Regions from separate parts of the Arthrobacter sp. NPDC056691 genome, predicted to be linked through region 1. Evidence: predicted binding sites of a transcription regulator. Region 1 holds the regulator's gene; the other holds the start of a gene.
The links. The regulator Rex, encoded in region 1, represses fermentation and respiration genes when NADH is low (regulators of the CRP and FNR family bind a similar motif). The targets are predictions, from matches to a motif close to CTTGTGAANNNNTTCACAAG.

Region 1 (7,450 bases):
TGTTTAGGCTTCCGCAGTTCCGCCTTGGTGACCTTAAGGCCCTCAAAGTAGTTCTCGGCCTCGATGATGCGGGCATCCGTGTGGATGTCCAGCCCCAGCGCTTCCGAGGTGGGCTGCGCGGTTTCCTGGGCACGGGTGAGCGGCGACGCCACCAGATACACAATGTTGGCGCCCTGGGAGACGCGTTCGCGGAAGTGCTCGGCGAGCGTCTGAGCCATCTGCCGGCCAAGTTCGGAGAGGTGGAATTCAGGCAGCCTGCCGTACAGGACACCTTCGGGGTTGTGGACCTCGCCGTGGCGGAGCAAATGGACAGTGGCTTGGGGCATGTCTACCAGTTTCTCAAAGGGCAGGGGTAATGACGAAATCTTCTACATCAAGTAGAACTCAAAAATTTTTCAGAAAGTTCCCGACCGGTGGAATAAAAGATGCAAATGCATGTTTATACTGGATGCAGCAGTTAGTTGAGACTTCAACAAAAGCTTCAACGATCACCCGGTACACCACTGATACAAGGAGAAGCACCATGGCACTTTCCACCGAGCTCACCCGCGGCACCTGGACCCTCGACAACTCCCACAGCGAAATCGCGTTCACCGTCCGCCACGCCGGCATCAGCAAGGTCCGCGGCCAGTTCAAGGACGCCGCCGCCACCCTGAACCTCGCCGACGACGTCACGGCCAGCAAGATCCAGGCCACCATCCAGACCGCCAGCTTCGACTCCGGAGACGCCAACCGCGACGGCCACGTCCGCGGCGAAGACTTCTTCGACGTCGAGAAGTTCCCGGAGATCTCCTTCGTCTCCAACGGCCTCGTTGCCAGCGGCGACGGCTACGAACTCCAGGGCGACCTGACCATCAAGGGAGTCACCCGGCCTGTCTTCCTCGAGACCGAGTTCAACGGCGTCGCAGTGGACCCCTTCGGCAACACCCGCGCCGGTGTTTCCGCCGAGACCACCATCAGCCGCAAGGACTTCGGCCTGACCTGGAACGCCGTGCTGGAAGCTGGCGGCGTCCTGGTCAGCGACAAGGTTGCCATCAACCTCGAACTGGCCTTCATCGCACCTTCAGCCTAGGTTTCAGCGCGGTTCCCGCAGCCACAGTGAGTGGCAGCGAAACGCCCCGTCCGCGGACTTTCCGCAGGCGGGGCGTTCGGCGTTCCGGACCTCTGGAATTGGCAGAATCCCGGGCTTAAAGTGAGTGCCATGAGCACCCCCAGCGATGAACCGGACCCCCGTGATCCCGGGGCCGAGCGGCCGTCCGGCCAGTTCCCGGCCCGGCCGGGCAGTCCGACGCCGGGACCGCAGTTCCCGGGGCAGGAACCGGCCCAGCAGTACCCCGGTCAGCAGCCGAACGCCGGTGGCGGCCGGTTCGCTTTCGAGATGCCGGCGGACCGTCCCCGGACCTTTGGCGAGGTGTTGCCTCGGGGCGGCTTGTCCGGCCTCTTCGACGTGACGGGCCTGCCCACGGAGCTCAAGGTGTCCTACTGGATCTGGGTGATCGGCGGCCTGCTGGGGCTGCTTGGCGGCGTGATCGGCCTTTTCGGTGTGCTGGTGCTCTTTGCGATCCTTCCCGGCGTGGCCATCCTGGTGTTCCTGCTCGTGCTGGTGGCTCTGGCGGTGGCGGCCGCGGAGATCGTGCTGGCCCTGAAGCTAAAGGAAGGCAAGGAGTGGGCGCGACTGGCCCTGACTATTGTGGCAGGGGTGTCGTTGCTGCTGGCCATCGTCAGCTCGAGTTTTCCCGCGGGCCAGGACGGGAACTGGCTGGGATTCCTGGTCAGTCTCGTGGCCACCGCGCTGATGTGGGTGCCCAATTCGCAGAACTGGTTCGCTGCGGCACGGGGCCGCCCCTGATCGGCGTCCGGCAGGGCCGCTGGTTACTGGCCGGACCATCCCCTGCCGGGCAACGTTTCCGCAGGTTGGCGCGGCTTTGGAATACCTCTCCGGAATGATCCACGGCACACGGGCTGAGGGGTACGGTGGGAAGTGAACCATGCTGGGGAGGGCAGGCGTCTGAACCGGTAGCCGATTCAGACGTCACTACGCAAAGGACCGCTCATGAGCAATCCTCCAGTCCCGCACTCCAATGACCCCGGCTCCAACGAGCCGGGCTCTAACGAACCGGGCAACGGTTCCCAGCCGAGCAACGGGCAGCCCCGCTACGGCCAGGAAGCGCCCCAGTACGGGCAGAACACTCCGCAGTACGGGCAGAACGCTCCGCAGTACGGCCAGAACGCACCCCAGTACGGCCAGAACCCGCCGCAGTACGGACAGGCCGGACAGGGCGGGGCACCGCAGTACGGACAGTCCCCGTACGGTCAGAACGCGCCCCAGTATGGACAGGCACAGTACGGGCAGCCGCAGTATGGTCAATCCCAGTCCGGCCAGTCGCCCTACGGCCAGAGTCCCTATGGCCAGTCCCCCTACGGGCAGTACCCGTCCGAACAGGTGCAGGCAGCAAGCCAAGGCGTGCGCCCACCACAGGTGGACTTGGCATTCTGGCTCATAATAGCCGCAGGTGTACTTTCGGGCCTGAGTGCTCTTGTCTTAGCCTTCACTGGCCGGGACACCTTCATGGCAATGATGGAAGAAGAAGCGGCACGGCAGGGCCAAGCACTTCCACCCGGATCCACGGAGATGCTGCAAAGCACGGTAGTTGCAGGCAGCATTATCGGAGCCATCGTTACTCTCGGCCTGTATGCCCTGGTGGCGTTTCCAGTTCGAAAGGGCAAGAACTGGGCGAGGATTCTCGGCACGGTCTTCGCAGCCATCTCCCTGTTCGGACTCTTCGGCGGCTCGTTTGCACTCGGGCCGGTCTACGGCATCATCCAAATCCTGGTGATTCTCCTGGGCGCAGCAGGCATCGTTCTGCTCTACCTTCCTGCCAACTCGCCGTACTTCCAGAAGCCGCAGCCGTTCGCCAACCCGTACTCCCAGCCGGGCCCCTACGGCCGCTAGCCACAGGCCGGGCACCAAACCGCCAACGGGCGCGGATTCCTGGAACGCCGGAGTTACTCCGGCTGACCGGGGGTCTGCGCCCGTTGCGCGTGGTACGCCAGGATCTGCAGCTCGGTGGCCATGTCCACCTTTCTCAGCGTCACGCCGTCGGGCACCTGGAGCATCACCGGAGCAAAGCTGAGGATGCTCCGCACGCCGACGTTCACCACCCGGTCGCACACGCTTTGCGCCACGGCGGCCGGCAGGGCCAGCACCACCATGTTGGTCCCGGTCCGCTCCAGGACGGTTTCCAGGTCCGCAACGTCGCTGACCCGCAGCCAGCCCACCTCGTTGCCCACCACCATCTGGTCGGCGTCGAAGATGGCAACCACGTCAAAGCCCCTGGATTCGAAACCGCCGTAGCGGGCCAACGCCTTGCCCAGGTTACCGGCGCCCACAATCGCGACTTTCCAGTCATGCGTCAGCCCGAGTGCGGCGGCGATGTGGCGGCTCAGGTACTGCACCTCGTAGCCCACCCCGCGGGTGCCGTACGAACCCACATGGGACAGGTCCTTGCGGAGCGTCGAGGAGCTGACCCCGGAAAGCTCAGCCAGTGACTCGGAGGACACCCGTTCGGTGCCTTCGGACAGCAACGAGTTCAGGGCGCGCAGATAGATCGTCAGCCGGGCCACGGCTGCCGGCGGAATCTGCTTTCCGGCGGCCCCGGTAGGCCCGGGCAGGGACTGGGGTGGTGAATCGAGCGAAGTCACTATCTGCTCCGTTGCGTCGCGTTGTGAGTCCACTCTAGATCCCCATCAGTTATGTCAACAAAGCCACTGCCATTGTTCGAAATTGGCTAATCCCCCGCGATGGCACGGCGCAGGACACGCTCCAGGCGCGCCTCGTCGATCTTCCAGAAGTCGCGCTGGATCCCGTCCACCAGCACCACGGGGATCTCCTCGGCGTAGCGGTCGCGCAGCTCGTCGTCGGCGTCCAACTGCCGCTCCGACCACGAAAGTCCCAGCCCGGCAGTCACCCGCCCGATGGCGTCGCGCGCCGCGGCGCACAGGTGACAGTCAGCTTTGGTGAGGAGAACGACGTCGGGGTTTGCCATGCTTCAACCGTATCGCCGTTCCCGGCGCCGGGCGACGGGCGCCGTCCGGCGTGGGGTACGGCATTGACTAGACTCAGTGGCATGCCCGAGGAGAAGTACGTCGCTGTGGCCCACCGTCCGGTTGCGAAGCAGCAACACGGCGAGGCAGCATTCTTCGACGTCGACAACACCCTCATGCGCGGCGCCAGCCTGTTCCACGTGGCCAGGAAAATGCACCAGCGCGGAGCCTTCACAATTGCCCAGGCGGCGGGCATGGCGTGGAAGCAGCTCAAGTTCGTGCTCCGGGGTGAGAACCTCAATGACGTCCACGCCGTCCGGGACTCCGCGCTGAGGCTCGCCGCCGGCATCACGGAAGAGGACATCAAGGCGCTGGGCGAAGAGGTCTACGACGAGATGATCGCCTCGCGGATCTGGCCCGGCGCAAAAGCCCTGGCCGAGCAGCACCTGCGGGTGGGCCGGAAGGTCTGGCTCGTCACGGCGACGCCGATCGAGGTGGCCACGGTGATTTCCACGCGGCTGGGACTCACCGGCGCCCTGGGAACCGTCGGCGAGACCAAGGACGGCTTCTACACGGGCAGGCTCGTCGGGGACATCCTGCACGGCGCCGCCAAGGCCGTGGCGGTCCAGGGCATCGCGGACGGGCACGGGCTGGATCTGAAGCGGTGCTGGGCGTACAGCGACTCCTACAACGACATCCCGCTGCTGACGATGGTGGGCCATCCCGTGGCGATCAACCCGGACGCCCGCCTGCGCAAGCACGCGAGGGAACACAACTGGCCGGTCTACGACTTCCGCTCAGGCCGCCGGGCAGCCACCCTCGGCCTCAAGGCAGCCACAGCCGGCGGAGCGGTCTACGGCCTGTGGCGGGGCTACACCCGGTTCCGGGGCCCGCGCGCCTGACGCGCTTCTTGCCGCGCGACGCGCAGATTGCCCCACGATCCGGTAATTCCCGGTGCCCCAGGCCTTTTGCGCGTCGCCAGTCAGCTTGCGCGTCGCGGGACGCAAAAATGCCCGCACCCTCGAAAGGGAACGGGCATTGACGCGTAGAGCGGACTCTACTTCTTATTGCGGCGCTGGTGGCGGGTCTTACGAAGCAACTTGCGGTGCTTCTTCTTGGCCATACGCTTGCGACGCTTCTTAATAACTGAACCCACGAAAGTTCCTTACAAACTAGATGCAGTACCTGTCTGATGGAAAAGGTCCGTGGACTGAGCAACAGACTGAACAACTGACAGATTCTTACAATGACGTAAAACGTTCCTTAACAGCGTACCGCTTATCCGGAGCATCCCCTGACCAGCACAGCCCCGTGGCGTGCAGCGGCCCCCAAGGCGGCTGCAGCAACCACGGATCGGTGCGGTCAGTCGGGTCCCGTCAGGCGGTGCCCGTGTGACCGTCAACGACAGCACCCTTGAGGTACTGTTCGACGGCGGTCTCCGGGACCCGGTAGGAGCGGCCGAACCTGACGGCGGGCATCTCCCCCGAATGGACAAGGCGGTACACGGTCATTTTGGAGACACGCATTACCTCAGCCACCTCGGCCACGGTCAAGAACTTGGCGTTCGAGAAGTTCGACTCTGCGGACATACCCATATTCCTTTGCTCTCAGCAACGACGCCGGTCTATCAGCGGTGCGCCGACGCTGAGCCATCGAACAACCGTGTTCTAGTTACTCTAGATGCTCACGTGGCCATTGTGAAAGCCCGCCGTTTCCGCGACGACGCCGCCAGTTGCTCGAGGACAGACGCCGTCACATCCCACTCCATGCACGCATCCGTGACGCTCTGGCCGTAGACCAGGTCCGACCGTCCGCCGGCATGTTCGGCCACGTCGAGGTTCTGCGCGCCGCCCACGAGGAAGCTCTCCAGCATGACGCCGGCGATCGCTCCCGCGGCCGTTCCCGCGTCCTCGAGCTGGGCGCCGATCTCGAGGGCCACCTCGGCCTGGCGGTGGTGGCTCTTGCCGCTGTTGGCGTGGCTGGCGTCCACGATCAGCCTCGGGTTGAGGTTCTTGGCGGCGAGCTTGGCGGAGGCCGCCTCGACGTCGGCGGCGGAGTAGTTGGGGCCCTTCCGGCCGCCGCGGAGGATCACGTGGGTGTCGGGGTTGCCTGCGGTGGACACCAGCGCGGCCCGGCCGTCGCCGTCGATGCCGAGGAAAGCCTGCGCTGCGGCGGCGGCGCTGCAGGCGTCGACCGCCACCTGGAGGTCGCCGTCGGTCCCGTTCTTGAAGCCGATGGGCATGGAGAGCCCCGAGGCCAGCTGGCGGTGGATCTGGCTTTCCGTGGTCCGCGCGCCGATGGCGCCCCAGGAAATCAGGTCGGCCATGTACTGCGGGCTGATGGGCTCGAGGAACTCGGTGGCGGTGGGGAGACCCAGGGCGGTGACCTGCTGCAGGAAGCTGCGGGCCGCGCGAAGGCCGCCGGCGATGTCGTGGCTGCCGTCCAGGTGCGGGTCGTTGATGAGGCCCTTCCAGCCCACGGTGGTCCGCGGCTTTTCGAAGTAGGCGCGCAGGACGATGAGCAGGTCTTCCTTGTGCTTCTCGGCCTGGCTTACCAGCCGGCGGGCGTATTCCAGGCCGGCCTTGGGGTCGTGGATGGAGCACGGGCCGACTATCACCAGCAGGCGGTCGTCCACGCCGTCCATGATGGCCCGGACTTCATCGCGGCCACGTTCGACGACGTCGGCCGCCTTCGCGTCCAGCGGCAGTTCCGCCATCATTTCCTGCGGTGTGGGCAGGGCGGTGATCTCGCTGACCCTCAGGTTCGACGTCGACGGGCGTTTCGACGACGGCTGCTGGGTTTCGGTGGCTGTTGCGCTCATTTTCGGGGTCCTGTTCCGGATGGGAGCGGGCCCCTGATCAGAACCCGCCGTAGAAATGGCGAAGGGCAGAGAATGATCTCTGCCCTGTTGGCTCTGAAGGAAAGTTGGATGCGTGTCAGTTAGACGCGGGCCCCTCCAGAGCCAACGAAAAATACGCATACCAACGGTTAGTCATGGAAACGACCATAAACCCGCCCTGACGGATCGCCAAATCTGCCGCGTCACATTCGGACCGCGCGTCAACCCACCTCGGCGGAAACGCGAACGTACACTTGTGGCCCTTGGGAAGCGTTTCCCATGGGCCACAAGTGTACGTTCGCGCTTGTCTGGCGCCGGGGTTAAGCCGTGGTTTGTTCCACCGACTGCTTGGCCGGTTCGCCGTAGCGTTCCTGCTCGATCTGTTCCAGGCTCTTGCCCCGGGTGTCCGGCGCCCAGACAATGCCGATGATCATGGCAGCCACCAAAGCCCCGATCATGATGGCACCGACAAAGGGCACGCCCTGCTCGGCGAGCAGCGTCGGGAACCAGTAGCTCAGCAGGCCGACAACGATGCGGGCAACGAAAAAGAGCACCCCCTGCGCACTG
Region 2 (7,450 bases), on a different contig from region 1:
CCCGCCGCGTCAGCAGGTGCCGGGCCAGCTCGCCACGGGTGTGCTTGGCAAAATGGCTGACCACCTTGCGCACGCCGTTCACGTCCGTGAACACGTTGACCGTCACGGTGTCTGCCGGCGGGGGAGTCCACGCGGCTGCATAGGTGCTGGACCGGCAATCGACCAGGAGCCGGCCGCCGGCAATGTCGCCGAGGGCATCGGTCAGCTGCGGTTTCCAGAATGAGGCAAGGCGTCCGACGTCGGGCAGTGCCGTTGCCATGGACAGCCGGTAGGCGGGCACGGAGTCGGCAAACCGGATGGCGCCCCACAGTGCGGAGATGACCAGCACCGATTCATCCGCCCGGCGCCGCTGGGCCGGCGTCATCGACTTGTAGCCGAGGGCGTCATAGAGCACGCCGGAATACACCTGGTGTGCCGGCGCCGCCGGTTCGGCGTGGAGCCGGGTGTTGCGTTCGACGTCGTCCTTAAGAGAGGCTCCGACGCCGAGCAGGGCGAGGGCGTCCTCGTGCGCACTGACTGTCCCCAGCGCGTCGAGCACCTTGGCCCGGTAGGTGTTCAGCACGGGGAAACTCAACGAAGCCCAGTCCATGGCGTCGCCGCGGACGGGCGGAGTCTTGCCTTCGGACGGGGGGAGCAGAATCAGCACCGTACGATCCTACCGGTCGGGGGCGGGATCAGATGCGGCGCGGATCCGTCGGCGTGGGTGGGTTCAGCCCAGGGAACGGCCCAGGAAGTCCAGCACGTCCGGAAGGACGGACCGCCAGTACAAGGCGTCGTGGCCGCCGGGCCGAAAGCCGCCCCCCACCCGGCCGGGAAGCCCCGAGCGGTACTGGCGTACCGTGGAGGCCAGATCATCCCCGCTGCCGCAGTCGATCCGTTTCGGAATCGCTGCGAGCCTCGGCCGGAGCGCAAAAACGTTATTCGCCCCGAAATCAGCCGGGCCGTCAAAGGCACCCTGCATGCCCTCCTCATAGCTGGACCAGACGGCCGGGCTCATGGCCGCAACGGCGCGAAGTCCGGAGACCCGGCCCCGCGACGCCAGGAGGAGGGCGCCGAACCCTCCCATCGACGTGCCGAAGATGCCGACCTTTCCGAGATCCAGCCCCTGCTCGCCCAGGAACGGCAGGAACTCCTCTGCCAGCATTGACTGCGTGTCGCTGCCGTCGGCGCGGGCATGCCACCAGGAGTCGCCGCCGTCCACGGCGGCAACCGCAAAGGGCGGCCCGCCGTCGTCCAGATGGCGCTGCAGAGCCCGGTCCGCTGCCAGGTCGCGCAACAGAACCTCGTTGCTTCCGCCGCGCCCGTGCAGGAAGACCGCCACCGGCAGCAGCTGGTTGGCCTGCTCCGGAAGCGGCACCGCCAGGGACCAGTGTGTGATGACAGCGGGACGGAACCGGGAGACAAATCCGCCGGTCCGGGTCGACACCGCGGAAGTCGGCACTGTGGATGTCGGCCCTGTGGAAGGCTGCACGGATGCCGGGGGAGCGGGCGGGATGGCCGCCGTCGTTGTTCCCGCCGTCGGGCCGGGAACCGGCGGGGGCGGGCCCGTGCAGGCTGACGTCGCGGCAGTCAGTCCGGCAGCGATTCCCGCCAGCTGCAGCATGCGTCGCCGTGGAAAGGACGGCCGTGGAAAGGACGACTGGTCCATTTCCCGATCTTAGACCCCGGAACCGGCGCGTGTCCGGGGGCCGCTGGAAAGCCCGTAAACTGGACTGCGGATGGGTTGACCAGGCGGCCGCGCGCCACGCAAGTGGCTCGAGGAACGTCCGGGCTCCACAGGGCAGGGTGGTGGGTAACGCCCACTCGGGGTAACCCGCAGGCCAGTGCCACAGAAAACAGACCGCCTGCGTCGCGCCGATTTGAAAGCGGCACGAAGCAGGTAAGGGTGAAACGGCGGTGTAAGAGACCACCAGCTTCCCGGGTGACCGGGAAGGCTAGGTAAACCCCACCCGGAGCAAGGCCAGACAGGACACGTTCGAGGGCTGCCCGCCCGAGTGTCCGGGTAGGCCGCTGGAGGGCGTCGGCAACGGCGTTCGTAGATGGATGGCCGCTACTCCCGTGTTGGCAACGGCGCGGGAGCACAGAACCCGGCGTATCGGTCAACCCATCCACTCACCTGACCGCTCCCCTGCGTCAGGCTGCGTCCTGGCCAGGAACTCCGTGACTGGGACAGTCCGGGTTGGTGGGGCGGGGATGCTGCGGGCTGTACCGCCAGGGTGCACACGTGCATCCGGGTGTGCGGTTGGTTGGGCGTTGCCATGCACTCCCGGCTCCCAGGGCGACCATTTCATACATCGTTTGGCCTTTCTCTCGCAGACGGCTTTTTACGAGTGCATCGCCGTCAGGGCCGCCAGCATATGGCCCGGCGAAGGCCCGCGGATAGTGGTTGCCGGGATTGCGTCGATAACAATGCAGCATCGTGCGCCGGCGTGCACAGAGCAGGCCTCACCTCCGGTGTGAGTGATTTCACGGGCTCCCGGGCGTTTCAGGCTCCGGGGCCGCCCTAGAATGGATGGTGAACGTAGAAGTTCTACCGCCGGATCTGCGTTCGCAGCCGGCGGTTTTTCTTTGCACGGTCAACGGCATCCGGGGTAGACCGAAACCCTGCCGGTGCCAGCTTGCCCTGGATAACTTCCAGTGGCCGCCATCCGGTTTACGAGGACGTAGCCGGTTGAACCAAGGAAGGTAGTTCTGTGAGCCAGACGTCAGATTCTTGTCTTGATACGTGGATGGGCCGGGAGGCGCTCGCCGAGGCCATGATTCCGGTTATCGGCCGGCTGTACCGTGAAAACAACGTGGTTACCTCCATCCACGGCCGCAGCCTGATCAACAAGTCCACCATGAACATCCTCAAGGCGCACCGCTTCGCGCGCCGGATGAGCAAGGATGAGCTGCTCCTGGAGGAGACGGCGCCGCTGCTGAACACGCTGGCACAGCTGGACCTGGGTGCCGCTGCCATCGACATCGCCCGCCTGAACCAGAAGTTCAAGTCCGACGGCGGCGACCTGACTTTGGAGGAATTCCTCCGGGCCGAACTGGCCGAGATCGTGGGCAAGCGTGGCGCTGACGACCGCACCAGCACCGACGTCGTGCTTTACGGCTTCGGCCGCATCGGCCGGCTCCTGGCGCGCCTCCTCATCGAAAAGGCCGGCGGCGGCCACGGCCTGCGGCTGCGGGCCATCGTGGTCCGGCGCGGCTCCGACAACGACCTGACCAAGCGGGCCAGCCTGCTGCGCCGCGACTCCGTGCACGGCTCCTTCGAAGGCACCATCAAGGTGGACACCGAGGCCAACACCATCACGGCCAACGGCGTGCAGATCCAGGTCATCTACTCAGACAACCCCGCCACCATCGACTACACCGCCTACGGCATCAACAATGCCCTCGTGGTGGACAACACCGGCCGCTGGCGCGACGCGGAGGGCCTTGGCCAGCACCTGCTGAGCAAGGGCGTGGCCCGTGTCCTGCTGACCGCGCCGGGCAAGGGCGAGCTGAAGAACATCGTGCACGGCATCAACCACCGCGACATCACCGATGCCGACCGGATCGTGACGGCAGCCTCCTGTACCACGAACGCCATCACCCCGGTCCTGAAGGCGCTCAACGACAAGTACGGCGTGATCCACGGCCACGTCGAGACCGTCCACTCGTTCACGAACGACCAGAACCTCATCGACAACTTCCACAAGGGCGACCGCCGCGGCCGCTCCGCCGCGCTGAATATGGTGATCACCGAGACCGGTGCCGCCAAGGCCGTGGCCAAGGCGCTGCCCGAACTGCAGGGAAAGCTCAGCGGCAGCTCCATCCGGGTGCCCACCCCGGACGTCTCCCTCGCCGTCCTGAACCTGAACCTGGAACGCGGCACCACCAAGGACGAGGTCAACAACTACCTGCGTGAGATGTCGCTGCACTCGGACCTGCGCAAGCAGATCGATTACATCGACTCGCCCGAGGTGGTTTCCACCGACTTCGTGGGTTCCCGCCGGGCCGGCATCGTTGATGGGCTCGCCACGATCGCCAACGACAAGAACCTGGTTGTTTACGTCTGGTACGACAATGAGTTCGGCTACAGCTGCCAGGTGGTCCGCGTCATGGAGGAAATGGCGGGTGTCAACCCGCCGGCCTTCCCCGCCAAGGACTCCGAAAAGGACGCCGCCCCGGTCCTGGCCGTGGCAGCCTCGGTCTAACTGAAGCGTTCCGTCAGCCCCGCCGGCACACCTGTGCCGGCGGGGCTGACCCGTTCCCGGGAACTTCCCGGGTAATTCTCTGGAATCAGCCGGAAAACGGGCACAGACTTGTGTCATGGAACAGAACCCGACACTCCAGCATGAAACAACCCTGGAACATGCCCTCGATGTTGCAAAGGCCAACCAGAAGGAAGCTCAACGGCTTCTGGACCAGGCGCGCACCTCACATGCGGCAGGGGAAATCGGCGATGACAGGGTGGCCCAGCTGGAGCGGCTGCTTGATCTCGCCAACACCGATCTTCACCGGGTCATGCGCGAGCAGTAGGTGACCAGCCCTCCACAGGGCACCTGTCCTCCACACTGTGGATACCGGCACAGCGGCGATGGTTTCGCCTAGGCTCCTGGTTGTGTACCCACAACCAGCCCGCGGCTCCCAAGGCACGGGAACGCCCCGTTGAGCCTCAGTTGGGCTGGCTACCGGCGTGCCCGCCGCCGCTCCCGGCAGGCCTGGGCGGTGCTCGGTGCCGCCGCTGCATCTGCGGTCACCGCCACCGTGTGGTTTTTTACCGCAGGCCAGTTCATCGCGGCCGAGCCTGCCGTGTCGGGACCCAGCGAGGCGCCGGTGTTCGATGCCGCCTGGATGAAGCCCGTGACATCGCCATACCCGGTGCCGCGGGGCGGCGCAGCCGCCGCACTGGAAGCACTGGCCGTGAAAGGCAGGGCATCCGGCAGCGACTATGACCGGTCCGCGTTCGGCCAGGCCTGGCAGGACGCCGACCACAACGGCTGCGACACGCGCAACGACATCCTGCGCCGGGACCTATACGACGTTGCGTTTACCAAGGGATCAAAGTGCAAGGTCGCCGCCGGCACCGTGCATGAGCCATACGTGGGCCTTGTGGTCAGGTTTGTCCGCGGTGCTTCCAGCAAGGACATTCAGATCGACCACGTCGTCGCGCTGGGCGATGCCTGGCAGAAGGGGGCCCAGCAGCTTACGGCGCAGCAGAGGCAGAACCTTGCCAACGATCCGCTCAATCTCATTGCCGCGGACGGTGACGCCAACCAGGAGAAAAGCGCGTCGGACGCCGCCACGTGGCTGCCGAAGAACAAGGCGCTGCGGTGCCACTACGTGGCGCGGCAGATTTCAGTGAAGACAGCGTACGGCCTCTGGGTCACCCAGCCGGAGAAGGACGCCATGGCCCGCGTGCTGGATTCGTGCCCGCAGCAGCAGACGGTGGGGCCCCGGTAGGGCCGCAGCGCGGGAAGGCAACGGCCGGGACCGCGCCGGTATCAGTGCCCGAACGGGTCCGGGTCGACGCCCGGCATCCAGGTCAGGCCCGGGATGCCCCAGCCGCTCTTCTTGGCCTGCTTCATCGCCTTGCGGGCATACCTGTCGATGAGGCGGTTGACGTACAGCTTGCCGTCCAGGTGGTCGTATTCGTGCTGGATGATGCGGGCAAACCATCCCGTCGCCTCGAAGTCCACCGGCTTTCCGTGGCCGTCAAAGCCCTGCACCCGGACCCATTCGGCGCGCTTGAGCGGATACTGTTCGCCGGGGAAGGAGAGGCAGCCCTCAACTTCCTCGTCCGGATCCGGCAGTGCCCCGGAGACCTTGGAGAGGGTTAGTACGGGATTGACCACGGCGCCAGCCGGGGGAGCGCCGTCCTCGTTCTCGTACTTGTAGACGAAGATCCGCTTGCCCACACCGATTTGCGGTGCGGCCAGTCCGACGCCGTTTGCCTTGTCGTTGGTTTCGAACATGTCGGCAATCAGCTGGCGAAGCCCGTCGTCGAACTCCTCCACTTCAGCAGCCCGGCGGTGCAGCACCGGCTCACCCCAGATGGTGATGGGCAGAACGGTCATGTCAGGAGGTTCCTTCGGCGCTTTGCCGCCGGCGGGAGCCGGCAGGGGTGAAAACCAACAAAGGCCGTACCGGGTAACCGGTACGGCCTTTGTTGCTGGCCGGCAATAAACTGCCGTCCTCGGTGCGGGTGAGCGACGGGGGTTGAACCCGCGACCTCCTGGACCACAACCAGGCGCTCTGCCAACTGAGCTACGCCCACCATGTGCCCTGCGGACTGTCCGGTTTCCCGGCCTTCCGAAAAGGCAACGACAAATAGCTTACCTGCTGTTGGGGGATGCTTTTGCCACTTTTGGCTGTTTCGGCAAAATTTTCCTCAAACGTGGCGCAGATTACATTCTGGACTGCTGCGCTGTGGGCGGCGTGGCGCTTTCCGGAGCCTGCTGGTCGACGGCAGAGGGCGACGCTGAGATGCGCTGGGAGATCTTCTGGGCCGTGGCGCTGTCCGGTCCCGGGGCGGGCACGAAGACGGCTTCCCGGTAGTACCGGAGTTCGTCGATGGAATCCTTGATGTCCCCGAGGGCGCGGTGGCCGCCGTGCTTGGCTGGCGCCTGGAAGTAGGCGCGCGCATACCAGCGCCGGGACAGTTCCTTGATGGTGCTGACATCGATGATGCGGTAGTGCAGGTGCTCCACCACCGACGGCATGTCCCTGGCAAGGAAGACCCGGTCGGTTCCCACCGAGTTGCCGGCGAGGGGCGCCTTGCGGGGGTCCGGAACCCACTTGCGGATGTAGTCCAGCACCAGGGCCTCGGCTTCGGCCATCGTTTTGCCGGCCGGAAGCTCGTTCAGCAGACCTGACCGGGTGTGCATGTCCCGCACGAAGTCGTTCATCTGCGCGAGGGCGGCGTCGTCCGGCTTGATCACCACGTCCACCCCGTCGCCGAGGATGTTGAGTTCCGAGTCGGTCACCAGGGCCGCGACCTCGATCAGGGCGTCGTTGACGCTGTCGAGGCCGGTCATTTCGCAGTCGATCCAGACGATGCGTTCGTTAGTAATAGGCACCCGTTCAGCCTACCGTTTAGCCGCGTGCAAGCCTCGGAGAGGCGCTCCGATGCTAATATTTCGGGTACGCGGCAACGCCTCATTGCGGCGGCCGCGTCCCCGGCGCCGCCCCAATTGGCCGGCCGCCCAGCTTGGCTGCAGACGGGGCAGTACGCCCAGAAGAGATATGCCTAACAGATAGGCGCAGAAGAGATTGGACGATCCTGAGATGACGGCGCCTGTGCCTGCGATAGGGGAAACGGCCACCGGCACTTCCACGGACCCGGCCCGGCCGGAAGTGGACAACCCCCGCTCACCGATCCTCTCCGGTTTCATCGGTTCCATGTTCCTGCTCATCGGATCGGTCGGCGTCGGCTGGCTGGCGCCGGTTTCGGAGCTGCGGCGGATGCCCCTGTTTA

Region 2: ACFRAU_RS24750 (glyceraldehyde-3-phosphate dehydrogenase) is a predicted target of Rex. The motif match lies at 2,454-2,473, and genes of this name have one in related genera.

The regions. Positions count from the first base shown of each region.
Region 1 is NZ_JBHTXX010000038.1:20,705-28,154, forward strand. Features, by position in the region: gene ACFRAU_RS22515 (histidine phosphatase family protein) at 1-326, opposite strand, end outside; gene ACFRAU_RS22520 (YceI family protein) at 524-1,072, shown strand; gene ACFRAU_RS22525 (hypothetical protein) at 1,202-1,849, shown strand; gene ACFRAU_RS22530 (hypothetical protein) at 2,054-2,953, shown strand; gene ACFRAU_RS22535 (redox-sensing transcriptional repressor Rex) at 3,007-3,702, opposite strand; gene ACFRAU_RS22540 (glutaredoxin family protein) at 3,789-4,046, opposite strand; gene ACFRAU_RS22545 (HAD family hydrolase) at 4,128-4,946, shown strand; gene ACFRAU_RS22550 (30S ribosomal protein bS22) at 5,102-5,200, opposite strand; gene ACFRAU_RS22555 (helix-turn-helix domain-containing protein) at 5,421-5,633, opposite strand; gene ACFRAU_RS22560 (3-deoxy-7-phosphoheptulonate synthase) at 5,729-6,865, opposite strand; gene ACFRAU_RS22565 (MFS transporter) at 7,204-7,450, opposite strand, start outside.
Region 2 is NZ_JBHTXX010000049.1:17,429-24,878, forward strand. Features, by position in the region: gene ACFRAU_RS24735 (YaaA family protein) at 1-646, opposite strand, end outside; gene ACFRAU_RS24740 (alpha/beta hydrolase) at 710-1,648, opposite strand; RNA gene rnpB (RNase P RNA component class A) at 1,720-2,111, shown strand; gene ACFRAU_RS24750 (glyceraldehyde-3-phosphate dehydrogenase) at 2,694-4,187, shown strand; gene ACFRAU_RS24755 (hypothetical protein) at 4,303-4,512, shown strand; gene ACFRAU_RS24760 (HNH endonuclease family protein) at 4,642-5,436, shown strand; gene def (peptide deformylase) at 5,478-6,050, opposite strand; tRNA gene ACFRAU_RS24770 (tRNA-His) at 6,178-6,250, opposite strand; gene orn (oligoribonuclease) at 6,381-7,052, opposite strand; gene mptB (polyprenol phosphomannose-dependent alpha 1,6 mannosyltransferase MptB) at 7,261-7,450, shown strand, end outside.